4 regions of the Streptomyces sp. KL116D genome follow, and region 3 is predicted to be linked to each of the others. Evidence: riboswitches for the same ligand, from Rfam matches in the RefSeq annotation. Region 3 holds a riboswitch; each other region holds the start of a gene.
The links. A riboswitch is a leader RNA that binds a small molecule or an ion and turns the genes downstream of it on or off. The one in region 3 is predicted to bind cyclic di-AMP.
Positions count from the first base shown of each region.

Region 1 (7,451 bases), on a different contig from region 3:
CCGCGTCAACGTCGGCTGGGCCGAGGGCCTCCACGCCCGCCCCGCCTCCATCTTCGTCCGCGCGGCCACGGCGGCCGGCGTCCCCCTGACGATCGCCAAGGCCGACGGCAACCCCGTCAACGCCGCCTCCATGCTCGCGGTGCTCGGCCTGGGCGCCCAGGGTGGCGAGGAGATCGTCCTGGCCTCCGACGCCGAGGGCGCGGACGCCGCCCTCGACCGTCTGGCGAAGCTGGTCGCCGAGGGTCTCGAGGAGCTCCCCGAGACCGTCTGACCCCATCGGTCGGCAGAGCCGCGCGATTCCCTTCGGGGACGCGCGGCTCTGTCGTTTCCGCTTTTCGGTTCGCGCACCCGGGCGCGGAATTCACCCGGTCCGCACGACAACACAAAGCAATCGCACCGAGAACTCGAATATCCGGACCCATTCTCGGAATGGGCAGCGGAAATCACTCCGCGGTCGTGCGGCGAATACCGTATCCCTTTGTATACGGCTCCCCTGTTAATGCTGAAGGCCCGCCGTGTTTACGGCATGTTGCGAAGTCCTCACGCGCTCGCCCGCGCGGGGGACCCGCAGCCGGTGGGCCGCGGTCGCCCGTTCGGTGTGCAGCGCGGTCAGGGAGCGGGCCCGCTCGGCGTCGCCGCGGGCCACCGCGTCCACGATCGCGCCGTGCTCGGCCCAGGACTCGGCCGGCTGGGCCGGGCTCTCCACGGCGTACATCCACGCGATCTTGTGCCGCAGCTGGGTGAGCAGGGCGATCAGTCCGGGGCTGCCCGAGGCCTGGGCGAGCGTCTCGTGGAACCAGCCGCCCAGCGAGCGCAGATCCTCGCTCTGACCGCCCCTGGACCGCTCCTGACCCAGTCTGACCAGGCCGCGCAGGACCTTGAGGTGGGCGTCGGTGCGGCGCTGCGCGGCCCGGGCGGCGCCCAGCGGTTCCAGCAGCATGCGGATCTCCAGGAGGTCGGCGGCCTCCCGCTCGGTCGGCTCGGCCACGCACGCGCCCGCGTGCCTGCGCGTGACGACGAACCCCTCCGCCTCCAGGGTGCGCAGCGCCTCGCGGACCGGCACGCGCGAGACTCCGTAGCGGCGCGCGAGCTGTTCCTCGGTGAGCCTGCCGCCGCGCTCGTAGACACCCGCGACGATGTCGTCGCGGATGGCCGTGCATACCGAGTGCGCGGGAATGCGCATGACCCGACCTCCGCCTTAATCCCCGCGAAACGCGGTCGATTGACGCCCGTGCGAACGCGATGAACACCCGGTCAGCGCGCCTGCCCATCGACTCTATTCCACCGTTCCCGAATTTCCGACGGCGGGCCGGAATCCAGGGATATTTTTTGGCCAGGCGAGGTCCGCGCACGCGAAAGCCCCGGCTCGGTGAGCCGGGGCTTTCGGATGATGCTGTCGCCGGTGCGTCAGACGCCCACGCCGTGCGAGCGCAGGTACGCGACCGGGTCGATGTCCGAGCCGTAGTCGGGGCCGGTGCGGGCCTCGAAGTGGAGGTGCGGGCCCGTGACGTTGCCCGTGGCGCCGGAGAGGCCGATCTGCTGGCCCGGGGTGACGGACTGACCCACGGAGACGCCGATGGAGGACAGGTGACCGTACTGGGTGTACGTGCCGTCGTTCATCTTGATCACGATGTTGTTGCCGTACGCGCCGCCCCAGCCGGCCTCGACGACGGTGCCCATGCCGACGGCGTGCACCGAGGTGCCGCTCGCCGCGTGGAAGTCGATGCCGGTGTGGCTGCCGGAGGACCACAGGCCGCTGCTCGCCTTGTAGGCGGTGGAGACGTACGAGCCGGAGATGGGCGCCACGTAGGTGTTCAGGCGCTTGCGCTCGGCCTCACGGGCGGCGCGCTCCTTGGCCTCGCGCTCCTTCTTGGCCTTCGCCTCGGCCTCGCGCTTGGCCTCCTCGGCCTTCTTCTTGGCCTCGGCCTCGGCCTTCTTCTCGGCCTCCGCCTTGGCCGCGGCCGCGTCGGCGGCCTTCTTCTGCGCGACGGCCTGCGCGTCGATCTGGTCGGCCAGCGAGTCGCCGATGGCTATCGCCTGGGTGAGGCCGTTCTGCTCGGCGGCCGCGTTGTCGGCGGCGAGAGCGGGGGCGGCGAGGCCTCCGATGACACCGGTCGTGGTGAGCGCCGCGACACCCGCGACGTGCGCGGTGGTTCGCGTGAGACGGCTCGGACGACGGTGCTTCCCGGTGGCACGGGTGAACGCCATGAAGGGGCTGGTCCTTTCCTTCCCTCTCGCCTACCGGGTTAGCTGACGGGTTCGGAGCAGGAAGGTCTCCTACGGGCCCCCTCCCCCGCCTCACGGCCGGAAAGAGCGTCCGATTCACCCCAGGGACTGCGGTGGGTCCCCGGCTCCCCTGGCTCGCGCCACGGGGGACTCGGCGATGACTGTCCGGTGTCGCGGGCGCGACGTGTGTCTGGCGGACAGCCGGACCGACGCTAAGCGGGACATCTTTCGATCGACAAACGGATCCCGGCTTTTGTAGTGCATGCCACAGAGCAGACAGGCAACCTCCGCCCCAATTCGGACATACGTGACCCTTGTTCGATCCGAGGGCGGACAAGAAGGGACGTGAGGGACACCACGGAGCCCCGGAGACCTGTATGGCCTCCGGGGCTCCGGGTTCAGCAGGGTGTTCAGCAGGGCGGCACGGGTCAGCCGGTGACCACGGTCACCTCGCCGATGCCGAGGGCCTTGACGGGCTCCTCGATCGCCGCGGCGTCGCCCACCAGGATCGTCACCAGGCGGTCGGCCGGGAAGGCGCTCACGACCGCCGCGGTGGCCTCCACGGTGCCCGTGGCCGCCAGTTGGCGGTACAGCTGCGCCTGGAAGTCGTCCGGCAGGTGCTGCTCGACCTGGTCGGCGAGCGTGCCCGCGACGGCCGCGGCGGTCTCGAACTTCAGCGGGGCCACGCCCACCAAGTTCTGCACCGCCGTGTCCCGTTCGGCGTCCGTGAGGCCTTCGGCCGCCAGGGTGCGCAGCACCTGCCAGAGGTCGTCGAGCGCCGGTCCCGTGTTCGGGGTGTCCACGGAGCCGCTGATGGCGAGCATCGACGCGCCCGTGCCGTCGGGCGCCGAACGCAGCACCTGGGCGAAGGAGCGCACCCCGTAGGTGTAGCCCTTCTCCTCGCGCAGGACCCGGTCCAGGCGGGAGGTGAGGGTGCCGCCCAGGCAGTACGTGCCGAGGATCTGCGCGGCCCACACGCGGTCGTGCCGGTCGGGTCCGATGCGGCCGATGAGCAGCTGCGTCTGCACGGCTCCCGGGCGGTCCACGATCACGACGCGGCCGGTGTCGTCGGCGGTGACCGGCGGCACGGGGCGCGGCTCGGCCGTGTCACCCGTCCAGGCGCCGAGGGTGTCCGCGAGCAGTGCGGCGAGGTCCACGCCCGTCAGGTCCCCCACGACGACCGCCGTCGCGGTGGCGGGGCGCACGTGCTTCTCGTAGAAGGCGCGCACGGCCGCCGCGTCGATGGCGGTGACGGTCTCCTCGGTGCCCTGGCGCGGGCGCGACATGCGCGCGCCGGCCGGGAAGAGCTGCCGGGAGAGCTCCTTGGCGGCGCGGCGGGCCGGGTTGGCGCTCTCGTGCGGGATCTCGTCCAGCCGGTTGCGGACGAGACGCTCGATCTCGCTGTCGGCGAAGGCGGGCGCCCGCAGGGCGTCGGCCAGCAGGGCGAGCGCCTTGGGCAGCCGGGAGACCGGCACCTCGAGGGAGACGCGGACGCCGGGGTGGTCGGCGTGCGCGTCCATCGTGGCGCCGCAGCGCTCCAGCTCCGCCGCGAACTCCTCGGCGGAGTGCTTGTCGGTGCCCTCGTTGAAGGCACGCGCCATGATCGTGGAGACGCCGTCGAGGCCCTTCGGCTCCGCGTCCAGCGGCGCGTCGAGGTTGATCTCGACCGCGACGACCTGCTGGCCGGGGCGGTGGCAGTGCAGCACCGTCAGGCCGTTGTCGAGCGTGCCGCGCTGCGGGGCGGGGAACGCCCACGGCTTGGGCGCGCCCGCCTGCGGCTGCGGGTGGAAGTCCATGATCGCGAGCTGCTCGGTCACCGGCCCGCCTCCTCAGCGTTCTCGGCGGTATCGGCGTCGGTCTCGGTGTCGGTCTCGGCCGGGGCCGTGGGCTCGTACACGAGGACCGCGCGGTTGTCGGGGCGCAGGCGGGCCTTGGCGATCTCCTGGACCTCCTCGGCGGTCACCTCGAGGACGCGCCGTACGGCGGTCAGGGCGAGCTGCGGGTCGCCGAACAGGACGGCGAACCGGCACAGTTCGTCGGCGCGGCCCGCGACCGTGCCCAGCCGGTCCAGCCACTCGCGCTCCAACTGGGCCTGCGCGCGCTCCATTTCCTCGGCCGTCGGGCCCTCCTCGGCGAACCGGGCGAGCTCCTCGTCGACGGCCGCCTCGATGACCGGCACCTCGACGTCACCGGAGGTCTTCACGTCCAGCCAGCCCAGGGAGGGCGCCCCGGCGAGCCGCAGCAGGCCGAACCCGGCGGCGACAGCGGTGCGGTCACGGCGCACCAGCCGGTTGTAGAGCCGCGACGACTCGCCGCCGCCCAGCACGGTCAGGGCGAGGTCGGCGGCGTCGCACGCGCGCGTGCCGTCCCCCGGGAGCCGGTAGGCGGCCATCAGGGCGCGGGCCGGCACCTCCTCCTCGACGACCTCGCGGAGCTGCCCGCCGATCACGTCGGGCAGGGCGCCGTCGCGCGGGGCGGGCTTGCCGTCGTGGCCGGGGATGGACCCGAAGTACTTCTCGACCCAGGCGAGGGTCTCCTGCGGGTCGATGTCGCCGACGATCGACAGCACGGCGTTGTTGGGCGCGTAGTAGGTGCGGAAGAAGTTCCGCGCGTCCTCAAGAGTGGCCGCGTCCAGGTCGTCCATGGAGCCGATGGGCGTGTGGTGGTACGGGTGGCCCTCGGGGTACATCAGGGCGGTCAGCTTCTCGAACGCCGTGCCGTACGGGACGTTGTCGTAGCGCTGGCGGCGCTCGTTCTTCACCACGTCCCGCTGGTTCTCCATCGACTCGTCGTCGAGGGCGGCCAGCAGCGAGCCCATGCGGTCCGCCTCCAGCCACAGCGCGAGCTCCAGCTGGTGGGTGGGCATGGTCTCGAAGTAGTTCGTGCGCTCGAAGCTCGTCGTCCCGTTGAGCGAGCCGCCCGCGCCCTGGACCAGTTCGAAGTGGCCGTTGCCGTGCACCTGCTTCGAGCCCTGGAACATCAGGTGCTCGAAGAGGTGAGCCAGGCCCGTGCGGCCCTTGACCTCGTGGCGCGAGCCGACGTCGTACCAGAGGCAGACCGCCGCGACCGGGGTCAGGTGATCCTCGGAGAGCACCACGCGCAGGCCGTTGGCCAGCCGGTGCTCGGTCGCTGTCAGGCCGCCGGAGCCGGCCTCGGCGGTGGCCGTGTGACCCATGGGCATGTACGTCCCTTCGATCGCGGAGAACGCGAAATACGCAGCAAACCACAGAACTGCTGCCAGTCCTGCCACTGTATGCAAGCGTGCTGACACCTGGCGAAGTTCCCGCTCGGGCTACGCCGTAAGCGAGCACGGGGACCCTTCCGGGGGCCGCCCGCGACCCGCTACGGACGGGTCGCGATCGGCGTTGTCAGTGGGGCGGTCCACAATGGTCCGCGACAGTTCTCGTTCATGTACCCGTTCATGTTGGTGAAGGAGCCGCAGCAGCGATGGCCCGCCGCAGCACGAAGACCCCGCCGCCCGACGACTTCGAGGAGAGGATCCTCGACATCGACGTGGTCGACGAAATGCAGGGCTCCTACCTGGAGTACGCGTACTCGGTCATCTACTCTCGCGCCCTGCCCGACGCCCGCGACGGGATGAAGCCCGTCCACCGTCGGATCGTCTACCAGATGAACGAGATGGGCCTGCGCCCCGAGCGCGGCTACGTGAAGTGCGCTCGCGTGGTCGGCGAGGTCATGGGTAAGTTGCACCCCCATGGCGACGCGTCGATCTACGACGCCCTGGTGCGCCTGGCCCAGCCGTTCTCCATGCGCGTGCCCCTGGTGGACGGGCACGGCAACTTCGGCTCGCTGGGCAACGACGACCGCCCGGCCGCCATGCGTTACACCGAGTGCAAGATGGACGCCGCGGCGTCCCTGATGACCGAGTCCATCGACGAGAACACCGTCGACTTCGCGCCGAACTACGACGGCCAGGAGCAGGAGCCGCTGGTCCTCCCGGCGGCGTACCCGAACCTCCTGGTGAACGGCGCGTCGGGCATCGCGGTCGGCATGGCGACCAACATGGCGCCGCACAACCTGGGCGAAGTGATCGCCGCCGCCCGGCACTTGATCAAGCACCCGGGCGCCGACCTCGAGACGCTGATGAAGTTCGTCCCGGGGCCCGACCTGCCCACGGGCGGCCGGATCGTCGGCCTGTCCGGCATCAAGGACGCCTACGAGACGGGCCGCGGCACCTTCAAGATCCGCGCGACGGTCTCGGTGGAGAGCGTGACGGCGCGCCGCAAGGGCCTCGTCGTCACCGAGCTGCCCTTCGCGGTCGGCCCCGAGAAGGTCATCGCGAAGATCAAGGAACTGGTCGGCTCGAAGAAGCTCCAGGGCATCGCCGACGTCAAGGACCTCACGGACCGCGAGCACGGCCTGCGCCTGGTCATCGAGATCAAGAACGGCTTCGTGCCGGAGGCCGTCCTGGAGCAGCTGTACAAGCTGACGCCGATGGAGGAGTCCTTCGGCATCAACAACGTGGCGCTGGTGGACGGTCAGCCGCTCACGCTCGGCCTCAAGGAGCTCCTCGAGGTCTATCTGGACCACCGCTTCGAGGTCGTGCGCCGCCGCAGCGAGTTCCGCCGCAGCAAGAAGCAGGACCGGCTGCACCTGGTCGAGGGCCTGCTCGTCGCCCTGGTGGACATCGACGAGGTCATCCGCCTCATCCGCTCCAGCGACAACAGCGCGCAGGCCAAGGAGCGCCTGATGGAGCGCTTCTCGCTGAGCGACATCCAGACGCAGTACATCCTGGACACGCCGCTGCGCCGCCTCACCAAGTTCGACCGCATCGAGCTGGAGTCGGAGCGCGACAAGCTCAACGGCGAGATCGACGAGCTGACCGGCATCCTGGATTCGGACACCGAGCTGCGCAAGCTGGTCTCCACCGAACTGGCCGCCGTGGCGAAGAAGTTCGGTTCCGACCGGCGCACGGTGCTCCTGGAGTCGGCGGGCGCGCCGGTGGCGTCGGTCTCGCTCCAGGTGGCGGACGACCCGTGCCGCGTGCTGCTCTCGTCGACCGGCCTGCTGGCCCGCACGGCGAACGGCGAGCCCTTCGGCGCGGACGAGGACGGCAAGCGCACCAAGCACGACCTGATCGTCTCCGCGGTGCCGGCGACGGCCCTCGGCGAGATCGGCGCGGTCACCTCCGAAGGCCGGCTGCTGCGGCTGAACGTCATCGACCTGCCGCAGCTCCCGGAGACGGCGTCCGCGCCGAACCTCTC
Region 1 covers NZ_JASERH010000035.1:135,282-142,732, reverse strand. Annotated here, with positions in the region: gene RBJ77_RS13840 (HPr family phosphocarrier protein) at 1-271, shown strand, start outside; gene RBJ77_RS13835 (GntR family transcriptional regulator) at 497-1,183, opposite strand; gene RBJ77_RS13830 (M23 family metallopeptidase) at 1,408-2,208, opposite strand; cyclic di-AMP (ydaO/yuaA leader) riboswitch at 2,221-2,393, opposite strand; gene RBJ77_RS13825 (M16 family metallopeptidase) at 2,655-4,022, opposite strand; gene RBJ77_RS13820 (M16 family metallopeptidase) at 4,040-5,407, opposite strand; gene RBJ77_RS13815 (DNA topoisomerase (ATP-hydrolyzing) subunit A) at 5,674-7,451, shown strand, end outside.
Region 1: another riboswitch for cyclic di-AMP. It lies ahead of RBJ77_RS13830 (M23 family metallopeptidase); the one in region 3 lies ahead of RBJ77_RS00605 (C40 family peptidase).

Region 2 (7,451 bases), on a different contig from region 3:
GTACCCACCCCCGACAATGAGGATCCTGGGACGCTCCGTGGTGCTCATGCCATCGAGTATCCACCCGACTGGAGGGGGTCGCTCGTGCGCCCCTTCACAAGCACGGGTGAGGCCTCTGCTACACTTCGCCGCCCACGTGACCCATGTCATGGTCCACAGAGGGAACCACGGGGCACCCCCGGTCGTTGCTCACCCCTCTTGAGCAGCCACAGTGAGCATTCGGCGGCACTGGACCACTCACGGTTTTCATCCGCGCGTAACACGCGCGGAACCTCGTAAACCCCGGGCAGAAGTGTCCTGCGGCACCCCCGGACGGGCCCACGGGCCCGTAACAGCCGCCAATGGGACCGAATTCCTTGTGAAGAACTTCACGAACTTTCCCGACGGGGTGTCGCCGAAGCGTGTCGGGACCCCCGTTTCCGGTGCTCGGACGGGGTGGGACACGCTCAGGCGAGCCCTCGCGCCAGTCGATTCGTCAGGCGGATCGCCGGGCGAATCGTCAGGCGATGGACCAGGCGATCCCGTCGAGGATGTCGTGCTCGGAGACGACCACCTCGCGGGCCCCGGTCCACTCCATGATCAGGCGCAGCACGAGCGCGCCCGAGGCGATCACGTCGACCCGGCCGGGATGGATGACCGGCTTCAGGGCGCGCTGGTCGTGCGTGGAGGCCAGCAGCCAGTCGGTGAGCTCGGCGACCTTCTCGTAGGGGATCCGGGAGTGGTGGATCGCCGTCGAGTCGTACTCCTGGAGCCCGAGCGCCAGCGCCGCCACCGTCGTGACCGAACCGGCCAGGCCGACCAGCGTGCGGGCGGAGGTGATCGGGACGGTCTGCGTGACCCTGTCGAGGGCCTCGGCGATGTCCGCGCGGATCGCCTCGATCTGGGCCGGGGCCGGCGGGTCCGTCACCTTGCCGTCCTCGCCGACGAGGTGGCGCTCCGTCATGCGGACGCAGCCGATGTCGACGGAGAGGGCCGAGCGCACCGCGTCGTCGCCGACGACGAACTCGGTGGAGCCGCCGCCGATGTCCACGACCAGGTACGGCTTGTCCAGGTCGGCGCGGCCGGTCAGTTCCTTCGTCGCACCCGTGAAGGAGAACTGGGCCTCCTGGTCACCGCTGATGACCTCGGGCTCCACGCCCAGGATGTCCAGGACGCCCCGCACGAACTCGTCGCGGTTCTCCGCGTCGCGGGACGCGGACGTCGCGACGAAGCGGACCTTCTCCGCCCCGTGTTCCTTGATCACCGCGGCGTACTCGCGGCACGCCGCGAACGTCCGCTCCAGCGCCTCGGGGGCCAGCCGGCCCGTCCGGTCGACGCCCTGGCCGAGCCGGACGATCGTCATCCGGCGGTCCAGGTCGACGAGTTCGCCGGTCTGCGGATTCGCGTCCGCGACGAGCAGCCGGATCGAGTTCGTCCCGCAGTCGACGGCGGCCACCCGGGTCACTCGGCCACCTCCGCGGACACGCACGCGCCCCTCTTCCACCACTCGGGCAGCATCGCGATCGCCTCGTCGCCCAGCGGGTTCACGCCCGGGCCCGCGGCCAGCGAGTGCGCGACCAGGACGTGCAGGCACTTCACCCGGTCCGGCATGCCGCCGGCGCTCGGGAAGCCCTCCAGGACCTCGATGGCGTCACGACGCGCGATGTAGTCCTCGTGGGCCGCGCGGTACTTGGCCGCCAGGTCCTCGTCCGTCTTGAGGCGCTCCGTCATCTCCTTCATGACGCCGTTCGCCTCCAGGGTGCCGATGGCGGAGGCCGCCCGCGGGCACGTCAGGTAGAACGTCGTCGGGAACGGCGTGCCGTCCTCCAGCCGGGGGGCCGTCTCGACCACGTCCGGGTTGCCGCACGGGCAGCGGTGCGCGATGGCCCGCAGACCGCGCGGCGGGCGGCCCAGCTGCTCCTTGAACGCGCGGATGTCGGCGTCCGTGGGCGCGGTGGCTTCGGTCTGGGGCGGGGGCGTGTCCATGCGTCTCTTACGTGTCTTCCGTGTCAGTGGTCGGTCTGGTCGGCCTTGTCGACGCCGTCCCAGACGTTCGAGTACCAGGGGCGGTCCGTCTCGCCCTGCTCGGCGCGGCTCGACGCGGTGGCGCGCGGATCGGGCACCACGTACCCGGTCTCGCCCGGCATCACCATGTGCAGCCGCTCGCGGATCCGCTGCTCGGCGTACGCGTCGTCCTGCCAGCGGGCCTTCTCGTCGCGGAGCCGTTCGACCCGCTCCTCGGCCTCCTGCTGCTGGCGCTGGAGGTCCTCGATCTCGCCGCGCTGGGAGACGTACTGCCTTATCGGGTACGCGAGCGCGACCACCAGCGTGCACAGGACGAGGGCGAGGAGCGCCGCGCGGCCGGTGAGGCGGGAGCGGCGGGCCTGGCGCTTGTTCTGCGAGCGGTAGACGCGCTCGGCGGTCTGCTCGCCGAGCAGCCTCAGACGGGTGGCCGTGGAGAACGCGGCGGACCGGTCCTTGTTCCGGTCGCGGACCTTACCGGCCATCGCCTGCTCGCCTCCCCGATACGTACGTACGTCCCCGCACACGGTACGGGACCGAGTGCGGGGACGTACGTAACTACGGCGTCAGGGGAGGTCAGCCCTTGAAGCGGGGGAAGGCGCTGCGGCCGGCGTAGACCGCGGCGTCGTCCAGGATCTCCTCGATGCGCAGGAGCTGGTTGTACTTGGCGACGCGCTCGGAGCGGGCCGGGGCGCCGGTCTTGATCTGGCCGCAGTTCGTGGCGACGGCGAGGTCGGCGATGGTGACGTCCTCGGTCTCGCCGGAGCGGTGGGACATCATGCACTTGAAGCCGCTGCGCTGGGCGAGCTCCACGGCGTCCAGGGTCTCCGTCAGCGAACCGATCTGGTTCACCTTCACGAGCAGGGCGTTCGCCGAGTTCTCCTCGATGCCGCGGGCCAGGCGCTCCGGGTTGGTGACGAAGAGGTCGTCGCCGACGAGCTGGACCTTGTCGCCCAGCTTCGCGGTGATGACGTTCCAGCCGGCCCAGTCGTCCTCGTACAGCGGGTCCTCGATGGAGACGAGCGGGTACGCGGAGACGAGCTCCTCGTAGTACTCCGTCATCTCGGCGGCGGAGCGCTCCTTGCCCTCGAAGAGGTACTTGCCGTCCTTGTAGAACTCGGAGGCGGCGACGTCGAGCGCGAGGGCGACCTGCTGGCCGGGGATGTAACCGGCCTCCTTGATGGCCTCGAGGATGAGGTCGAGGGCCTCGCGGTTCGAGCCGAGGTTCGGGGCGAAGCCGCCCTCGTCGCCCAGGCCGGTGGCCAGGCCCTTGCTCTTCAGGACCTTCTTGAGGGTGTGGTAGACCTCGGTGCCCCAGCGCAGCGCCTCGGAGAAGGACTCCGCACCGATCGGGGCGATCATGAACTCCTGGATGTCGACGTTGGAGTCGGCGTGCGACCCACCGTTCAGGATGTTCATCATCGGGACGGGCAGCAGGTGCGCGTTCGGACCGCCGAGGTAGCGGAACAGCGGCAGGTCGCTGGCCTCGGAGGCGGCGTGGGCCACGGCGAGGGAGACGCCGAGGATGGCGTTGGCGCCGAGGGAGCCCTTGTTGTCGGTGGCGTCCAGGTCGAACATCGCCTGGTCGATCAGGCGCTGCTCGGTGGCGTCGTAGCCGACGAGCTCCGGGCCGATCTGCTCGATGACGGCGAGGACGGCCTTCTCGACGCCCTTGCCCTGGTAACGGTTGGGGTCACCGTCACGGAGTTCGATGGCCTCGAAGGCACCGGTGGAGGCGCCGGACGGAACAGCAGCACGACCCGTGCTGCCGTCGTCGAGGCCGACCTCGACCTCGACCGTGGGGTTGCCTCGGGAGTCCAGGATTTCCCGGGCTACGACGACGTCGATGGACGGCACGAGCATCTCCTTCTGGGATGTGACGCGGGCTATGCGGGGCCGCGATGCACGGCCTCGACCCCTTGAGCCTAACCGGCTCCGGGGCATCGGCCAGCCGACCGCCCGTCTCGTGGACACGGCCGTTAGCAAAATGTTCCCGACCTAAACAAAGCGGGGTGGTGGCGACCGGGTGACGGAATCCCGCCTGCCGGGTCGGCGACCATTGCCGGGTGCGGGCCGGTGGGGGCTTCTCGCGCAGTTCCCCGCGCCCCTGAAGGTGCGCACTCCGTGCGCGACCTTCATCAGGAGAAGGCCGCAGGGCGTTCAGGGGAAAGCGCGGCGAAGCCGCAGGCTTTCAGGGGCGCGGGGAACTGCGCGAGAAGCCCCACCGGCCCGCAGGCGGCGGGCACGCGAAACCCCCCACCTCCGGATTCCGGAGATGGGGGGCGCGCTGAGCGGCCCGTTGGGGGACGGGAGGGGATCTCGGCGTCCGCCGATGCCGGGTTCCCCTATATACGTGCGGCGGCGCTGCTTACTTCAGGTGCAGCTGCTGACCCGGGTAGATCAGGTCGGCGTCGGACACGATGTCCTTGTTCAGCTTGAAGACCTTCTGCCAGGTCGTCCCGTGCGCCTCGGCGATCTTGCTGAGGGTGTCACCGGACTTGACCTTGTACTCGCCGTCGCCCTTCTCGACCTTCTTGCCGGTCGGGGTGGTGACGGTCTCGCGCTTCTCGGACCGCGTGGTCGTCGAGGAGTCGGAGCGCTCCTGCTGCTTCGGCTGAGCCTGCTTCGGCTGGGCCTGCTGCTGCTGGGGCTCGGCGGCCGGCGCGGGGTTGGACGTGGAGGCGCCCGAGAGGCCCACACCACAGCTCGGCCAGGCGCCCTTGCCCTGGGAGGCGAGGACCTTCTCGGCGACCGATATCTGCTGCGCCTTGGAGGCCTGGTTGGCCGTGGACGCGTAGGCGGTGCCGCCGTACGCGGCCCAGGTGGAGGCCGAGAACTGGAGGCCGCCGTAGTAGCCGTTGCCGGTGTTGATGGACCAGTTGCCACCGGACTCGCACTGCGCGACCTGGTCCCACTCGGAGGTGGAGGCGGCGGAGGCGGAGGTGGCGCCCATCAGCGGGACGGCGACGGCGGCACCGGTGACACCGGCGAGCGTGGCGACACGGACGGCCTTGGACGGGCGGCGGTGCTTGCCCTTGCTGGAGAACAGCATGGAGAGATCCCCTCACCGACGCCTACGAGGTGAGCTGTCGGGTTCGGGCCAGTGAGTGCCCGGCCGCGCAACCTTGTGCGCGGCTTAACCCCAAGCCGTCTCGGTCTCCCTCGACGGCGCTTACCTGGGTCCCCCGCTCCTGCCTACGGCGCTGACGCGTCGACTGTTCCCGTACGGACGTTGGCAGGATTCGGCGTGACGTCCATCGGGGCCCGCAGTGGCGAGCGGTGACGACGTTAAGCAGTAGATCCGCCCGATTTCAAAGACGATCAGGGTCTTTGAGACTCATGTCTCACTCGAGCAAAAGTGGACATACGAGTCTCAACCCACCCCGAACTCCCGCTACTTTTCGCCCGATTCGACACCAAGATCCAGACTCTGACCAGGAAGGATGAGGTCCGGGTCGGAGCCGACCGTCCCCTTGTTCAGGTCGTAGAGCGTGGACCAACCGCCTCGCACGTCCTGGGCGTCCGCGATGTCCCACAGGTTGTCGCCGGAACGGACCGTGTAATCGCCGTCGCCGCGCTTCGTGTCGCGGGAGGCGTGACGCCCGTCCCCCGTACGGGAGTCGGCGGTGTCGTCCGGGGCGCGGTCGCCGCGGTGCCGGCCGCCGGTGGTGTCGTCCGCGGGGGCCGACGAGGGCGGCATGGCGGACTCCGAGGCGTCCGAGGCGTCCGGAGCAGCCGGGGAAGCGGAGTCGAGTCGACCCGACTTGTCCGTTTTGCCGCTCGCGTCGTCCGTCGGCTCGCCACTCTCCTTGTTACCGGAGGTATCTCCCGAGGCGTCAGCTGACGGGGTGTCGGACGCGTCGCCCGGTTCGCCGGACTCATCGGCCTTGCCGGACTCACCGGACTTGCCGTGATTCTTCTCTCCCGAGCCGTCCGATCCCTGGCCGTCACCCGCGGAGTCGGACGCCTGCGGGGAGGGGCTCGCACCCGGGTCGACATCGGCGGAGTCGTCGCCCTGGGTCAGGCCCGCCGTGATCGAGCAGCTCGGCCAGGCGAGGGGACCCCGGGCGTCGAGGACCTTCTCGGCGACGGATATCTGCTGCGAGCGGCTGGCCTGGTCGGCACGCGGGGCGAAGTCGAGGCCGCCGTACTGCTCCCACATCTCCTGCGAGAACTGGAGCCCGCCGTAGTAGCCGTTGCCCGCGTCCAGGCTCCACTGGCCACCGCTCTCGCACTCGGCGAGCTTGTCCCAGGTGGTGGTGGAGGCGGCGCTCGCGCTCGTCGCGGCGAGCAGCGGGATCGCGATGGCGCTTCCCGTGACGCCGAAGGCGACGACGAGAGCAGGAGCCTGACGGGGGCGACGGTGACGACCGTTCCCGGAGAGCATGCGGTTGCCTTTCGCGAGACTGATGCTGCACGCGACGGGTGGGAAGAGTGGTGCCTGTTGTGCATGTGTCGCGATGACTGGTGAACGTAGCGGGACTCGAACGCTTGTCACAAGTCGATGCAGCGCAGATCACGTGAAAGTCACAGCTTTGACGGACCGTCAGTTCCTTGGGGCTCGCTTAAGGTGCGAAACGGGACGTGACCGCTATGCCTGACGCGGTGTGAACTCGACCGGCAGGGTGCGCAGTCCACGCATGATGAGGCCGCCGCGCCAGCGCAGATCCGGGAGATCACGCCGCGAGGGTCAGGCCGCACGGCCGCGGGGAGCCCCCTCATCGCCGCCTGTTTCTTCGGCTCCTCCACCGAAGAGGGTCACCAGTCGGAAGGGCGGCAGGGTCGTACGCCGGTGTGCAGGGTCTCCCCGCAGGTCGGCGCCCAGGATCTCCATCACACGGGGCCAGGCCCCCCTCTGCCACCAGGCCAGCTGCCGCGCGCGGACAGCCTCCCTCTGCCCCCGTTCCAAAGGCATGTCGACCCATGCGAGCCCGGTACGAAGCCGGTGGAGCATCCAGTCGAACTGCTTCCGGATGTCGTACTTGCTGGTGAAGTGCTTCTTGGCGAAAAACGGGCGCACAGCCGCGACGACCGCCTCCCACTCCTCATCCGTCGGGTCCGGCGGCACCAGGGTGCCCGTCTCCCGATGCCATTCGGTGACAGGGCATCTCACCCCTGCTTTGCGCTCTTGTCCCCGCGCCACCAGGACGACCTCCACCTCGTAGGCGTCGCACAGGCGCGCCGCCTGCACGGCGGTCAGACGGGGGACGATGTCGGGTCCGGCGGCCACGACGTCGCGGAGGTCGGCCTTCAGGCGATCCTGTTCCGCCCTGACGGCCAGCCACTCGGCAGCCACCGCCCGTTGGCATCGCAGATCGGTCAGCTGCTCCTGCGCCGACGCGATGGAAGCCTGGAGGAACTCCGGGTCCATACCCGCCGCAAGGTACTCGGGCACCTTGGTGAGGAGCAGGTCCTCCTGTCGCGCGATCGCCTCACTGAACTCCGCCACC
Region 2 covers NZ_JASERH010000014.1:35,293-42,743, reverse strand. Annotated here, with positions in the region: gene RBJ77_RS04820 (exopolyphosphatase) at 500-1,444, opposite strand; gene RBJ77_RS04815 (DUF501 domain-containing protein) at 1,441-1,965, opposite strand; gene RBJ77_RS04810 (septum formation initiator family protein) at 1,989-2,486, opposite strand; gene eno (phosphopyruvate hydratase) at 2,578-3,858, opposite strand; gene RBJ77_RS04800 (transglycosylase family protein) at 4,370-5,053, opposite strand; cyclic di-AMP (ydaO/yuaA leader) riboswitch at 5,058-5,259, opposite strand; gene RBJ77_RS04795 (transglycosylase family protein) at 5,396-6,388, opposite strand; gene RBJ77_RS04790 (recombinase family protein) at 6,692-7,451, opposite strand, start outside.
Region 2: another riboswitch for cyclic di-AMP. It lies ahead of RBJ77_RS04800 (transglycosylase family protein); the one in region 3 lies ahead of RBJ77_RS00605 (C40 family peptidase).

Region 3 (7,451 bases):
CTGTACATTTTTTACAGGGACGGCTTCCCGGCCCGCCCGGGCACCGTCATGAGCACAGGAGGCGCGAGCACCATGACCCGTCCGTCCGGCCGTTACGTCCTGCCCGAGTTCACCGAGCGCACCTCGTCGGGGCAGCGCACCCTCGATCCGTACTCGAAGCTGCTGGAGGAGCGGATCGTCTTCCTAGGCACCCCGATCGACGACACGTCGGCCAACGACGTGATGGCGCAGTTCATGCACCTCGAGTACCTGGCGCCCGACCAGGACATCTCGCTGTACATCAACTCCCCCGGCGGCTCGTTCAGCGCGATGACGGCGATCTACGACACGATGCAGTTCGTCAGCTGCGAGGTGGAGACGACGTGTCTGGGGCAGGCCGCCTCGGTCTCCGCGGTGCTGCTCGCGGCGGGCGCGCCGGGGAAGCGGATGATGCTGCCCGGGTCGCGGGTGGTGCTCGACCAGCCCGCGCTGCCGGAGCCGGCGCAGGGGCAGCCGACCGATCTGGAGATCTACGCGCGCGAGATGGTGCGCATGCGCGAGCAGGTGGAGGAACTGCTCGCCCGGCACTCCACCAGGTCCCGGGCGCAGATCAGCGACGCCATCGAGCGGGACACCGTACTGACCTCCCAGCAGGCCCTGGAGTACGGCCTGGTGGACCACGTCCTGCAGAACCGCAAGGCGTCGGCGAGCACGCCGGGCACGAGGTGAGGCGCCGATGTATCCACCCGAACCACCGCCCCTGCCCGCACTGACCCGCGCCGAGTGCGAGCTCGTGGACAGCTATCTGGCCGTGGTCGATCTGATCGCGCGGATCAATCCGGCGCGCGGCGACGACACCTACCGGGGCCTGCGGGCGGCGCAGGCGCTCGTCAGCCGGGCGACGGCCCTGCGGGACGCCCTGACGCTGATGCACCAGCGCGGCGAGCACGAGGTGCACGCGACAACCCTCGCACGGGCTTTGCGCGTCCTTGACGGAGAGAGGCGAACACAGAGGGTCACTTTGCCGCCAGAAGTGGTCAGTTGAGGTCGACGAGAGTTGAGGTGTGCTCGCGCGACGACCGACCCGTCTGTGCCGGGATCGAAACGGCCCAGACGGTGTACCCCCGAACGGCGTAGACGTTCGTCCTCCATGAAGCCCGCCGGAGTTGCGTCACGGCTGTACGCGACCACCGGAATTTGATGTTCCGTCGCTGGTACGAGCGTCGTCGGGCGTCGCGGCCGGGCACCGAAAGCCGCACTGTCCACCTGAACGGGTCAAGCGTGAGGAGCCTCACTTACCGCCGGTTCAGCTCGGTTTTCTCGACATCCGTGCGTGAAGATCCCTTCCGACGACAAGCCCCCGCCGCCGCGGCGGGGCGGTCCGTGCGGACGCCGAGTCCTGCCGCCGCCCGGATGCCAGGTCGACAGAAGTGCATCGGCAGGAGTGGAGGACCCAGGCACGACGGTCCACCGGAGCAGCCGTTCCGAGTGGTCCTTGGGGTGAAGCCGCCGCGAGCGGCCGGGCATCTTCGCCGGCCCGAACCCGACAGGTCATCCTTCGCAGGCGGCTGACGAAGGGTTGCGCATGACTGCGCTCAATCGTGTCCCCTCGCTGCTGACCCGGGCCGGAACCGCTTCGGCCCTGACCCTCGCCGTCGCGGGAGCCGGGCTCATGGTCCCCGGCGCCGCGGCCGAGGCATCGGCGGCCACGTCCGCGACCAAGGCACTCCAGGTCGCGGCCTCCAAGAAGGGATCGCCGTACAAGTGGGGCGCCACGGGGCCGCACCGGTTCGACTGCTCGGGCCTGACGCTCTACTCGTTCAAGCGGGCGGGCAAGAAGCTGCCCCGTACCGCCGCGCAGCAGTACAACAAGACCCGTCATGTCTCCGTACACAGCCGCAAGCGCGGTGACCTGGTGTTCTTCCACTCGGGCCGGAGCGTCTACCACGTCGGGATCTACGCCGGTAAGGGCCGGATCTGGCACTCCCCGAAGACCGGGGACGTGGTGCGACTGCAGAAGATCTGGACGAAGAGCGTCTGGTACGGCCGGGTGCGCTGATCCGCACCGCCGCTGCCGCAGAACCGCCCGTGGGGACGGGCCGGGCGCCAGGCCCGTCCCCATGCGCCGCGAACGGTCCCGATTGAGATCGTCCCGGCTGGATACCCGTGCGGCATGAAGGAGCGCAACGAGACGCCCCTGGAACGGGCGGACCGGAACTTCAGTGAGCTGCTGCAGGAACTCCGGGTCATCCAGACCGGGGTGCAGTTCCTGTTCGCCTTCTTGTTGACGCTCGCGTTCACGTCGCGCTTCCCGTCCCTGGACACCGTGCAGCGCGCCACGTACGTGACGACCCTGCTGCTCGCTGTGCTGGCGGCCGCCCTGCTCATGGCGCCCGCCGCCGTGCACCGCGTGCTGTTCCAGATGGGTGCGAAGCGGGAGCTGGTGCAGATCTCGTCGCGGCTGGCCGGCTACGGGATGGCGGCGCTGGTGCTCGCGCTGACCGGTTCGGTGCTGCTGGTGGTCGATGTGACGCTCGACCGGGGCAGCGGCATCGCGGCGGCTGCGGGCACGTTCGTCGTGTGTGCGGGGCTGTGGGCGGTGCTGCCCTGGCTGCTGCGGCGCTCGCTGGTCACGCGAAGAGCGGTTCCAGAAGAAGAACGAGAGCCAGCAGGACCAGGGCGCTCCCGGTGACGCCCTCCACGGCGCGGGCGGTGCGCGGCCTGCGCAGCCACCGGCCGAGCCGGTCCACGAGCAGGGCCACGGTCGGGAACCAGAGCAGGGCGAGCGCCACGACGACGGCCGACAGCACGGCCGTCCGCGGCAGGGCCGGGCTGCCCGCGGGCACGAACTGCGGCAGCACGCTCAAGAAGGTGATGGGCGCCTTCGGGTTGAGCGTGTTCGTCAGGAAGCCCTGGCGCAGCGCGCCGCCCGCCGGGGCCCGCGCCGCGTCGACGGCGGCCTCGGCCCGCTCCCCCAGCGGTCGCAGCGCCGACTGGAGCGTGCGCACCCCCAAATACAGCACATAGGCGCCGCCCGCGAGTTGCAGTGCGTGGAAGAGCGTGGGCACCGCGGTGAGGACGGCCGCGACGCCGGCGACCGCGAGCGCGGTGTGGACGAGGAGTCCCCCGGCGACCCCGAGCGCGCAGGCCACTCCGGCGCGGCGGGAGACGAGCGAGTTGCGTACGACGACGGTGAAGTCGGCGCCCGGCAGCGCCACCATGCCCGCGGCGACGCCCGTGAAGGCGACCAGTTGAGCGTCCATGGACGCCAGCCTGCCCGAACCCGGCCTTCAGCAGGTATGTGGAATATTCTGAGTCTGCCTGAAGCAATGCTTAACCCTTTGGCGATCCTGTGTCGCCCGGTGGCCGGAGGCCGACATGTACGACCCGACGCGGCTCGCCGCGCTGGTGGCGGTCTCCGAGGCCGGTTCGATCACCCGGGCCGCGCAGCGGCTGGGGTTCACGGTGCCCGCCCTGTCGCAGCAGCTGGCGAAGCTGGAACGGGAGGCCGGGGCGGCGCTGCTCGTGCGGCACCACCGGGGCGCCCGGCTGACAGGGGCGGGCGAGGTCCTGGTGGCGGCGGCCCGCCGGGTGCTCGACGAGATGGACCGGGCCCGGCACGAACTGGCGCGGGTGGCCGGGCTGTCGGGCGGGCGGTTGCGGGTCGGGACGTTCACCACGGCGGGGATGCATCTGCTGCCGCCCGCGCTCACCGCGTTCCGCCGGGCGCACCCGGAGGTGGAGCTGGCCGTCGCGGGGTACGAGCCGCCGCTCGGGATCGCGGCCGTGGCCGACGGCACGGTGGACGTCGCGCTCACCCACGCCTACGACCCGGCGGAACCGGTGCCGGTGCCCGCGTCCGTGGTCCAGGAGCCGGTGCTCGTCGATGAGTTGGTCCTGGTGACGGCGCCCGGGCATGCGCTGACCGCGGGGACGGCGGGCACGGTCCGGCTGCCGCTCGGTGAGCTCGCGGGGCAGCCGCTGATCAGCATGGCGCCGACGCATCCGCCGCGCCAGGGCGTCGAGTCGGCGCTGGCGAAGGCCGGGGCGACCCCGTCCGTCCTGGTGGAGACGCCCGGCTATGCGCTGGTGTGCGCGCTGGTGAGCGCCGGTCTCGGGGTGGCGGTGGTGCCGGAGATGGTGGCGCGGACGTCGGCGACGCCGGTCGGCGTACGGCAGTTGGCACCCGGGAACCTGCGGCGCACGATCTCGCTGGTGCACCGGTCGGACGAGACGAACCCGGCCGTGGACAGCTTCCGGGCGCTGGTGCGCGGGACGTTCGGCCGGGCCGGCGGTTGACGGGACGTCGCCGAGCCGAGTTGGCGGATGACGGGACGTCGCGGAGCCGAGCCGGCGGATGACGGGACGTCAGCAGGCGGGCGCCGCGCGGCCGTTGTCGCCGTTCAGGCGGGTGATCCAGGGCAGCGCGATCCACACGGTCTTGCCGCCCTCGGGTGTCGGGGCGACCGAGAGTCTGCCGCCGCACTCCGCGGTGAGGCAGCGGATGATGACCATGCCCCGGCCGTTGTCCTGCTGGACGGCGGCGGGCAGCCGCTTGGGGTAGCGGGGATGACTGTCGGTGACGCCGATGCGCAGCTGCTCGTCGCGCTCCAGCTCCACGTCGACGGTGAAGGTGGGTGACTGACCGAGGGTGTGCTGCACGGCGTTCGTCGCGAGTTCGGAGACGATGAGACGGACGACGTCCGCGGTGTCGGTGTCGCCCGGCATGCCCCACTCCGCCAGTACATGGGTGACGTAGGCACGGGCGGCGGAGACCGAGGCGGGATCGCTCGGCAGCGTGACGGATGCTTCCTGGTGGTCTGCCATGGCGACGTCGTCCCTTTCCCGCCGGGGCCGGTTGTCCGCCTGCGGCGGATCGCTTCACGCGCGGCCCCCGACTACTGCTTCGCGCCAGAGTGCCACTTGGACACCCCTCTATGGTGCCGATCCCTCAAGATATGCATATATCTGTCGCTCGAAGCGGTGAACTCTGCGACGGTAGACCGTATTTGGGCGAGCGCACGCCGGTTCCTCTACCGTCTGCTCAGGAGCTACCCCGTGCGGGTCGGGAAGGAGCCCGGTCCGAGGCCTGAGGCGCCCGAGGAGTCAGAAATGAAGTACGGTCCCGCGGTCCGCCGCCGCAAGCTCGGTTCCGAACTGCGCGCGCTGCGCGTCAAGGCCGGGCTCACCAGTGGTGAGGCAGCCCGGCTCGTCGGCTGGCATCAGTCGAAGGTGAGCCGGATCGAGACAGGGCGCAGTGGCGTGAAGCCGTCGGACGTCCTGCTGCTGCTCGACGCGTTCGACACCCAGGACCCCCAACTGCGCGAGCTGGTGGTCGCGTTGGCGGGCGCGGAGGATGCCGGTGGGCATCATTGGTGGCATGCGTATCGGGGGCTTTTGCCGCCCTCGTACCGAGATTTCATCAGTCTGGAGTCGCAGGCGTGTCAGATCCGCACGCTGGAGACGAGCGTGGTGCCCGGTCTGTTGCAGACGCCCGAATACGCGCGAGCGGTGACGCGTTCGGTACTGGACGGAATGTCGGAACGGCATATCGAGGCACTCGTGGAAGTGCGCCTGGCACGCCAGAGCGTGCTGCAGGCCGACCCTCCGCTGCAGCTCAGCGTGGTTCTCGACGAGGCGGTGCTGCGCCGCGACGTGGGTGGACCAGGCGTCCGGCAAAGGCAGTTGGCACATTTGGCCGAGGCGGCCGAGATGTCGCATGTCCGGATTCAGGTGCTTCCGTTCTCGGCCGGTGGCCACATCGGACTCACAGGTCCTTTCGTTGTGTTCTCATTTCCGAACACAACTGATCTGGATGTGGTTGTTCTCGACCATTTGACGAGTAGCCTCTACCTCGAGCGGAAAGAAGACCTCAAGGCGTACACAGACGCCTTCGACGCTCTTGCGCTCCATGCACTTTCGCCCGAGAAATCATTGGAATTCATCACACAGGTCGCCGGGTGGACGAGGACGCCGACGCCCCGTCGCGCCCCGGTGACGCGTGAGGAGGCACCATGAATGCACTGCCTCGGCCCGTGCCATCCGTTCCGTGCAGCACCTCGCTGAGCGGCGCGGTGTGGCGGCGCAGCAGCCGCAGCACCGGCGCCAACAACTGCGTCGAGACGGCCCCCTTGAGCTCGGGGCACGTCACCGGTCTGCTCGCCGTCCGTGACTCGAAGAACACCGCGGGGCCCGCCCTGCTGTTCCACTCCACCGCCTGGGAAGGCTTCGTCAGCTCCCTGCGGTGACCGCTCCGTCCGGAGCGGTGCGGCTGATCGCCCGTACGGCCTCGACGAGTTGTTCGTCGGTGAGGTCGGCGCGGGCGGTCAGCCGCAGCCGCGAGATGCCGTCCGGCACGGACGGCGGACGGAAGCAGCCCACCGACAGCCCGTTCGCCCGGCACCGCGCGGCCCAGCCCACCACCGCGTCCGGCGAGGGGGCCCGTACGGAGACCACGGCGGCATCGGGGCGCACGGCCGACAGGCCCGCCTCCGTGAGCAGCCGGTGCAGCGTCGCCGCGACCTCACGGGCCCGCGCGGCCCGCTCGGGCTCGGCGCGCAGCAGCCGCAGGGCGCCCAGCGCCGCTCCGGCGGCGGCCGGGGCGAGACCGGTGTCGAAGATGAACGTACGGGCCGCGTTGACGAGGTGGTCGATGACGGCCGCGGGACCGAGGACCGCGCCGCCCTGACTCCCGAAGGACTTGGACAGGGTGACGGTGACGACGGTGTCGGCCGCGCCCGCGAGACCCGCCGCGTGCGGGGCGCCGCGCCCGCCGGCGCCGAGAACGCCCAGGCCGTGCGCGTCGTCGACGATCAGCCCGGCCCCGAACTCCCTTGCCGCAGAAGCGAGTTCACCCAGTGGCGCCTGGTCGCCGTCCACCGAGAAGACCGTGTCGGAGACGACGACGGCCGGTCCCTCATGGGTGCCGAGCGCCTTGCGGACGGCCTCGGGGTCCGCGTGCGGCACGACCTGCGTGGTGCCGCGGGCGAGCCGGCAGCCGTCGATCAGGGAGGCGTGGTTGCCCGCGTCGGACACGATCAGCGAGCCGTGCGGGGCGAGCGCGGTGACGGCGGCCAGGTTCGCCGCGTAGCCGGACGACAGCACGAGCGCGGACTCGGCGCCGCAGAACTCCGCCAGTTCCCGCTCCAGACGGGTGTGCAACTGAGTGGTGCCGGTGACCAGACGCGACCCGGTCGCACCGCCGCCCCACGTCCGTGCGGCCCCGGCGGCGGCCTCGACGACCTCGGGGTGCCGGGCCAGACCCAGATAGTCGTTGCTCGCGAGATCGAGCAACGGGGAGTCGGCGGGGCGCGGGCGCAGGGTGCGCACGAGACCGGCGGACTCACGGGCGTCGCGCTGCTCGTCGAGCCAGCCGAACGCACGGGTGTGGGCTGTGGCCATGACTCCCTCGGTTTGTAGGTAACGCACAGACCCTAGCCGGGCCGCCACAAGGTCATGGTGTGGCAATACCC
Region 3 covers NZ_JASERH010000004.1:25,907-33,357, forward strand. Annotated here, with positions in the region: gene RBJ77_RS00595 (ATP-dependent Clp protease proteolytic subunit) at 73-708, shown strand; gene RBJ77_RS00600 (hypothetical protein) at 716-1,024, shown strand; cyclic di-AMP (ydaO/yuaA leader) riboswitch at 1,392-1,561, shown strand; gene RBJ77_RS00605 (C40 family peptidase) at 1,565-2,038, shown strand; gene RBJ77_RS00610 (DUF6328 family protein) at 2,153-2,671, shown strand; gene RBJ77_RS00615 (LysE family translocator) at 2,610-3,242, opposite strand; gene RBJ77_RS00620 (LysR family transcriptional regulator) at 3,358-4,278, shown strand; gene RBJ77_RS00625 (ATP-binding protein) at 4,348-4,806, opposite strand; gene RBJ77_RS00630 (helix-turn-helix domain-containing protein) at 5,092-5,997, shown strand; gene RBJ77_RS00635 (DUF397 domain-containing protein) at 5,994-6,227, shown strand; gene RBJ77_RS00640 (8-amino-7-oxononanoate synthase) at 6,211-7,380, opposite strand.

Region 4 (7,451 bases), on a different contig from region 3:
TCGGCGACGAGCAGTCCGTAGGGCAGGAAGAAGACGAGGGCCAGGATCGCCATCCACGTCAGGCCCTCGGGGCCCTGCGCGGCGACGGAGCCGATGGTGTCGAGGCCGACGAGGGTGCAGATGAGGAAGAACAGCACGTCGAGGCGGCGCAGGTCCTTGCGCAGCCGGGAGCGTTGCTCGCCCCATCCTGCCGAGAGGTCGGGGGCGCCCGCGGCGGGCGGGGTCGGAGGTACGGGCGGCGCTTGGGTCACGGCGTGCTCCTGGCGGCGGGACTGCTCCGGCGGGGACGGCCCCTCCACCGAGTCGCCGGACCACGGCTATTGACTGAACGGCCAGTCAGTAGAGGGGGATGGAAGGGACTGTGGCGCGTGCGCCGAGAGGGTGTCAAGGGTCGTGCACGAAGCGGCTGCGGGGACCGCGCGCACGGCCCGGGGCGGCACGACGCGGCACGGGCGGCGGCCCGGCTGCCGGGTGCGGACGGGAACAACTAGGGTTGCGGCGTGACCAGAGTCCGGTTGAGCGTGGCCGAGCGGCGCGAGGAGCTGCTGCGGGCCGCCATCGAGCAGATCGAGGCGCGCGGTGTCGCCGCCGTGCGCATCTCCGACGTCGCATCGGCGCTCGGCGTGAGCAACGCGCTGGTGCTGTACCACTTCTCGACGAAGGAGAAGCTCGTCGCCGCGGCGTTCACGTACGCGGCCGAGGACGATCTGGCCCATCTGCGCAAGCTGCTCGGCCGCCGCACGACGGCCCTGAAGCGGCTGCGGGCGGCGGTGCGCTGGTACGCCCCGACCGGTCAGGCCAAGGGGTGGCGGCTGTGGATCGAGGGCTGGGCCGCGTCGCTGCGCGAGCCCGCGCTGCGCGAGGTGACGCGCGACCTCGACAAGCGGTGGAAGGCCGCGCTCGCCGAGGTCGTCGCGGAGGGGGTGGCGGCGGGCGAGTTCAGCTGTCCCGACCCGACGGCGGCGGCGCTGCGCCTCACCGCGCTGCTCGACGGCCTCGCGGTGCAGATGACGACGTACGACGGCGCGGTGTCGCGGGCCCGCACCCAGGAGTGGGTGGACGAGGCCCTCGCTCGCGAACTGGGCCTGGAGCGGGCGGAGTTGACGGGGACGGGCAAGTAGCCGGACGCGGCGCAACGGGCCCGCCCCCACGGCGCCGGTCAGTTCGGCTCGTACACCACCGTGACGGTCACCTCAGCTCGCAGATCGCCGCGCGTCAGTTCAGCTCGTACACCGCCGTGACGGTCACCTCGTCCTCGATCTCGCCCGGCGCCACCGGCACCTTCCCCGCCGACTCGTCGAAGGCGACGGCCGGGACCGGCACCGGGCGCGGCCGGCCGCCGGCGCTCTCGTCGAGCGAGACGAGCCTGCCGAGCCGGTGACCGCTCAGCCGGGCGTACTGGACGGCCTTGTCGTGCGCGTCGGCGTGTGCGGCCGCGCGGGCGCCGGCCCGCAGGGCGGCCGGATCGGCGACGTCGAAGACGATCCCGTGGATCCGGCCCGCGTCACCGGTCGCGTCGACCACGGCCTGGATGACGGCACCGGTCCGCCCCAGGTCACGGACCTTCACCGAGAACGTCTGCCCGGCCCGGTAGCCGGTGACCTTCGGCGCCGCGTCCGGCTCGGACCCGGTCGTGTACACCGGGGACAGGGAGAGGCTCTCGGTGCGCACGTCCCGGTCGGCGACCCCGGCCCCGCGCACGGCGGCGAGCAGCGCGTTCGCCGCGGTGTTCTGGGCGGCGAGCGCCGCCTTCGAGGTGGCCCCGGTCACCTCGACGCCCGCCGTGACGACGGCCGTGTCGGGTGCGGCGCTCGCCCGGCCCTCGCCGGTGACGGTGACGGTCGCGGGCCGGGGCGCCACGGCCGCGGTCGCGGGCGGGGCGCCCTGCGCGGCGACGGCGGGTACCGCGGGCAGCCCGACGGCGAGCAGGGCCGCGGCGAGGGCGGCGCGGTGGCGGATGCGTACAGGCATGGGATCGGGGTCCTTCCCGGTCGGCCCCGCCGGACGGCGGGCAGCCGACATCCCAGCACCCGGGCGGCGCGCCGCCGCCCACGCCACTCCGGCCGGTCACCTCACCGGCGCACGGACGGCGCGGACGCGCCGTTCAGGAGGCGGACTCCAGGTGTGCCTTGACCAGATGCGCCTTGATGAGGTGCGGGTCCACGAAGCCCTTCGCCTCGACCCGGTCCCCGGAGGACTCGCCGCGCAGCCGCCGCCCGATCCACGGCACCAGGAACTCCCGGGCCCAGTGGATGTCGTCGCGCCGCACCTCGAAGGTGCCGCGCGGCGGCAGCGGGGGCCAGGCCTGCTCCGGGTCGGCGGGCACGTCGATGCCGAGTGCCTGGCCGGCGCGGAGCGCGACGCGGGTGTGCCCCTCGGCCGAGAGGTGGAGCCGGTCGTCGTCCCAGGCCCTGCGGTCCTGGATGGACTTGAGGGACCACAGGTCGAGCATCGCGCACCCGTGCCGGTCGGCGATCGCGCGCACGTGCATGTTGTACGTGGCGATCTTGCCGCGCAGGTGCTTGAGGACGGCCACGTCGCGGGTGTCGAAGCCGGTGGCGACCATGACGGTCCCGGCGGCCTCGGAGAGCCGGACCACGGCCTTCTCGAAGCGCTCGGCCACGTCGTCCGGGTCGGTGCCCGGGCGGATGATGTCGTTGCCGCCGGCCACGAGGGTCACCAGGTCCGGGGCGAGTTCGATCGCGCGCGGGAGCTGGTCCTCGACGATCTGGTCGATGAGCTTGCCGCGCACGGCGAGGTTCGCGTACTGGAAGGTGTCCTCGGGAACGCGGTCGTCCAGGAGGACGGCGAGCCGGTCGGCCCACCCCACGAAGCTGCCGTCGGGTCCGGGGTCCCCGACGCCTTCGGTGAAGCTGTCCCCCACCGCCGCGTAGGACCGAATCGTGCCGCCGCTGAGTGATCTCGATTCGTTTGCCACGACCACACATCTTTCACCCTGGGATGTGACCTACGCGACCGTAACCAGGGGTTGACGAGTGGTGACAAAGCCCACTCGGCACCCGGGGAATAACCGGGTGCCGAGGGATCACAGCAGTTCGGGCGGGGTCAGACGGTGACGCCGTGCTCGCGCAGGTAGGCCAGCGGGTCCAGGTCGGAGCCGTAGCTCGGCGAGGTGCGGATCTCGAAGTGCAGGTGCGGGCCCGTGACGTTGCCGGTGGCGCCGGACAGGCCGATCTGGGTGCCCGCGCCGACGCTCTGCCCGGCGGAGACGCCGACCGAGGAGAGGTGGGCGTACTGCGAGTACTTGCCGTCGGCGTGCTTGATGACGACCTCGTTGCCGTAGCTGCCGCCCCAGCCGGCCGAGACGACGGTGCCCGCGGCGATCGACTTGACGGCGGTGCCGGTGGCGACGGTGAAGTCGGTGCCCGTGTGGTAACCGCTGGACCACATGGAGCCGTTCTGGTGGTACGGCGTGCCGACGGAGGCGTCGACGGGCTTCACGTAGGAGCCGGTGGCCGTCGTGGTGCTCGCCTGGGTGACCGTCGCGGTGGACGCGCCCGCCCCGGCCTTGAGCGTGAGCTTGGCGCCCGGCTTGATGTAGCCGGCGTCGGAGCCGATGACGCCCTTGTTGGCCTGGTACAGCTGCTTCCAGCCGCCCTCGACGTGCTGCGCCTTGGCGATCTTCGAGAGCGTGTCACCGGCCTTGACGGTGTACGTCGTCGCGCCGGCGGTGGCGGCCTGGGCGCCGGTGGCGCCGATGAGAGGCAGGGCGAGTGCGGCCCCGCCGACCGTGGCGACGGCGGCGGCCCGGGTGACGCGCTGGGACTTCGGACGGCGGTGCTTTCCCTTGGCGGGCATGGCGGATTTCCTCTCCGTCGCCTGCGAGGTGAGCTGTCGGGTTCGGACTGGAGATGTCCGGCCGGGCCCGCTGCACGAGCCCGGCTCCACCCCGAGCCGCATGGGGAATTCCCTCGGCGGCATGGTGCCTGTGGGTCCCCCGCTCCTGCCGTCACGGGTCGTTGTTCGGAGTCCGGGCGGTGGCAGGACTAGGCGTTCCGTCCGGATTGATTGGTGACCGTAAAGCAGGAGGAAAGGCGGCGACAAGCGCCGAATTCGCTTTTACCGGCGCTTTCTTGATCGTCTGGGAGTTCGCTGTGTCACCCTGCGTCGACCGTGCCGCTTTACCGGCGCCATACCTTCGGGAATTCCCCGGAGAGGAATGCCCGGCGACCGCCACGGACCGTCACCGCTATGAGCCTGCTCACGCACGTACCGGCAAACACCCTTGAACTGCGGACAGTTGACCCCGAAAACCCCAAATCGGACAGATGGTTGCCTCGGAAACCCATGTCGTATCGTCGGGAGCGCGACCGCCCGCGAGCAACGCGGGCGAACCGACCGGGAGGAGCCCCCCGTGACGCAGCACGCCCCGTCCACCGAGCCCGAACTCACCGGAGTGCGCAACTTCCGCGACGTGGGCGGCCTCCCGACCGTGGACGGTCGGCGCGTGCGCCAGGGAGTGCTCTTCCGCAGCGGACACCTCGCGCACGCCACGGCCACGGACGCGGCGTTCCTCTCCGGGCTCGGACTGCACACGATCTTCGACTTCCGCAACGCGGCCGACCAGAAGCTGGAGGGCGCCGACGTCGCGCTGCCCGGCGTCCGCAACGTGAACCTGCCGCTGACCGACCCGGCCGACGGCGCCGAGTTCTGGGAGATGGTCCGCGACGGCGACATAGAGCAGCTGCGTTCCCTACTCTCCGAGGGCCGCGCGGCGGACCGCATGATCACCTCGTACCGCACGATCATCAGCCAGCGCACCGCCGAGCACAGCCGGGTCCTGCACGCGATCGCCGAGGACAGCGTGCCCACGCTCATGCACTGCGCGGCGGGCAAGGACCGCGCGGGCCTGTCGATCGCGGTGACGCTGCTCGCGGTCGGCGTGGAGCGCGACGCCATCGAGGCGGACTACCTGGAGTCGAACGCGAAGCACCGCCGCTACCGGGTGCACCGCAACAACAACACGGCGTCCGACGCCTACTCCCCCGAGGTCATGGAGCTGCTCAGCCCGCTCTTCGACGCCCGCGCCGAGTATCTGCACGCGGCCTTCGAGACCATCGAGCAGACCTGGGGCAGCACCGACCGCTACCTCGCGGACGGCCTGAAGCTCAGCGCCGCCACCCGGGACCGGCTGACCGAGCGCCTGCTCGGCTGACCGCCGGCCTGCGCTACTGGCCCCCGCCCAGCGTGAACAGCATGTAGATGAAGGCCGCGAGGGCGTGTCCCGCGAAGACGTAGACGAGGACGCGGACCCAGATGCCGCGCGGCAGCTTGTCCTCGATGTCGCGCCGGGCGGACCGCCCGGCCGGCTCGACGTGCTCGGTCGTGTCGCTCATGTCGCTCATCTCGCTCATGTCAGGCCTCCCGGATCGGGCCCGCGGCCGGGCCGAGGCAGAGCGCCGCGGTCGGGCTCTGCAGCAGGGTGTGTACGAAGAGGAGCTCGGCCCCGCTCTCGTCCGCGGCGGCGATCCGGTGCGGGGTGAGCGAGTCGAAGTGGGCGCTGTCCCCCGGGTCGAGCCGGTAGGACGTGTCGCCGAGGCGCAGCCTGAGCCGTCCTTCGAGGACGTAGAGCCACTCCTCGCCGGGATGCACGCGCACGATGTCGCCCTGGGAGCCGTACGGCACGTGGACCCGCAGGGCCTGCATGCCGCGGCCGGGGGCCCCGGCCTGGAAGTACGTCCAGCCGCCCGCCTCGGTGGCTTCCATGGTCCGCGCCCTGACGACGGACTCGCGGTCGGCCGGCGTCTCGCCGAGGAGTTCCGAGACCGTCGTACCGTAGATACGGGCGAGGGCGAGCAGCATCGGCAGCGAGGGCTGGCGCTGGCCGGTCTCCAGGCGGGACAGATGCGCCGGGGAGAGACCGGCGGAGCGGGCCGCGACCTCCAGGGTGAGGGAGGCGCGGCGGCGCAGGGCGCGCAGCTGGGGCGCTACGGCGGGCAGCTCCGGGGGTTCCGGAACCTCCTCCGGGAGGGCAGGGCTCATGCTCTCGATTCAGCCAGAACCCTGCCCCAGCGGCAAATTCTTTGCCTCAGAGGCAAACCGCCTCGTCGTCGCTCAGCGGTTGGCCACCGCCTGCTTGATCAGCGTCTTGCTGAAGTCCCACATGAGCCCGCCACCGCTGTGCGCGTCGTCCATGACGGCGGTGAACGCCTCCACGAATCGTGCCACATCGGCCTCGTCCACGACGAGCGGCGGGATCAGCTTGATCACTTCGAGGTGATCGCCGGAGACCTGGGTGAGGATCCGGTGCTTCTGCAGCAGCGGCACGACGACCATCTGCGCGAACAGGCCCTTGCGCGCGGCCTGCAGCATCGTCCAACGACTGCGCAGCTTCAGGGACTTGGGCCTGCCGAACTCGATGCCGATCATCAGGCCGCGGCCCCGCACGTCGCTGAGCAGCTCGTAGCGGTCGACGAGCGCGGCGAGCCGGGACCGCAGGAGGTCGCCCATGGCGCGGGCGTTCGCGACGGTCTGGTCGTCCTCCATGACCGACAGGACGGCGAGCCCGGCGGCCATGGCCTGCGCGTTGGACCCGAAGCTCGCCGAGTGCACGAGGACCCGGTCCATGGACGAGTAGACCTTCTTGAAGATCCAGTCCTTGCCGAGCGTGGCGCCCACCGGGACGTAGCCGCCCGACAGCGCCTTCGCCACGCACACCAGGTCAGGCTCGACGCCGTCCTCGTGCTGGTACGCGTAGAAGTCGCCGGTGCGGCCGAGCCCGGTCTGCACCTCGTCGGCGATGAGCAGTGCCTTGTGCTTGTGCAGGAGTTCCTGGGCGGCCCGCAGATAGCCGGGCGGCGCCTCGTGCACGCCCTTGCCCTGGATCGGCTCGACGATCAGACCGGCGACGTCGCCCTTCTTCAACTCCCGTGCCAGGGCGTCGAGATCGCCGAGCGGGACGGCGGTGTCGGGCAGCAGCGGGGCGAAGCCGTCGCGGAACCCGTCCTCGCCGTTGACCGACAGCGAGCCGGTGGTCAGGCCGTGGAAGGCGTGCACGCAGTACAGGACCCGCGGCTTCCCGGTCGCGTACCGCGCGAACTTCAGCGCCGTCTCCACGGCCTCCGTCCCGCTGTTGCCGAAGAACACCCGGTCCAGGTGCGGGCTGTGCGCGATCAGCTTCTCGGCGAGCAGGCCCGGCAGCGGCTGGCAGTCGAACCGGGTCAGGTCCGCGAGCGAGGCGTCGAGGACGTCGTGCAGCGCCTTGCGCACGACGGGGTGGTGACGGCCCAGGCCCATGACGCCGAAACCGGCGAGCATGTCCAGGTAGTCGTTGCCGTCCGCGTCCCAGAAGTGCGCGCCCTCGGCCCGCTCGTAGACCTTGTCGAAGCCGATGGTGTGCAGCATCTTCGGCAGCTGGTGGTTGAGGTACCTGGCGTGCAGCTCGTACCGTTCGGCGCCGCGCTCGGCCAGCAGCGTGCCGAGGTCGAACT
Region 4 covers NZ_JASERH010000015.1:81,155-88,605, reverse strand. Annotated here, with positions in the region: gene RBJ77_RS05745 (APC family permease) at 1-251, opposite strand, end outside; gene RBJ77_RS05740 (TetR/AcrR family transcriptional regulator) at 501-1,121, shown strand; gene RBJ77_RS05735 (SIMPL domain-containing protein) at 1,216-1,971, opposite strand; gene RBJ77_RS05730 (SGNH/GDSL hydrolase family protein) at 2,105-2,938, opposite strand; gene RBJ77_RS05725 (peptidoglycan DD-metalloendopeptidase family protein) at 3,067-3,819, opposite strand; cyclic di-AMP (ydaO/yuaA leader) riboswitch at 3,825-4,008, opposite strand; gene RBJ77_RS05720 (tyrosine-protein phosphatase) at 4,376-5,176, shown strand; gene RBJ77_RS05715 (DUF6126 family protein) at 5,190-5,375, opposite strand; gene RBJ77_RS05710 (helix-turn-helix domain-containing protein) at 5,377-6,003, opposite strand; gene RBJ77_RS05705 (aspartate aminotransferase family protein) at 6,076-7,451, opposite strand, start outside.
Region 4: another riboswitch for cyclic di-AMP. It lies ahead of RBJ77_RS05725 (peptidoglycan DD-metalloendopeptidase family protein); the one in region 3 lies ahead of RBJ77_RS00605 (C40 family peptidase).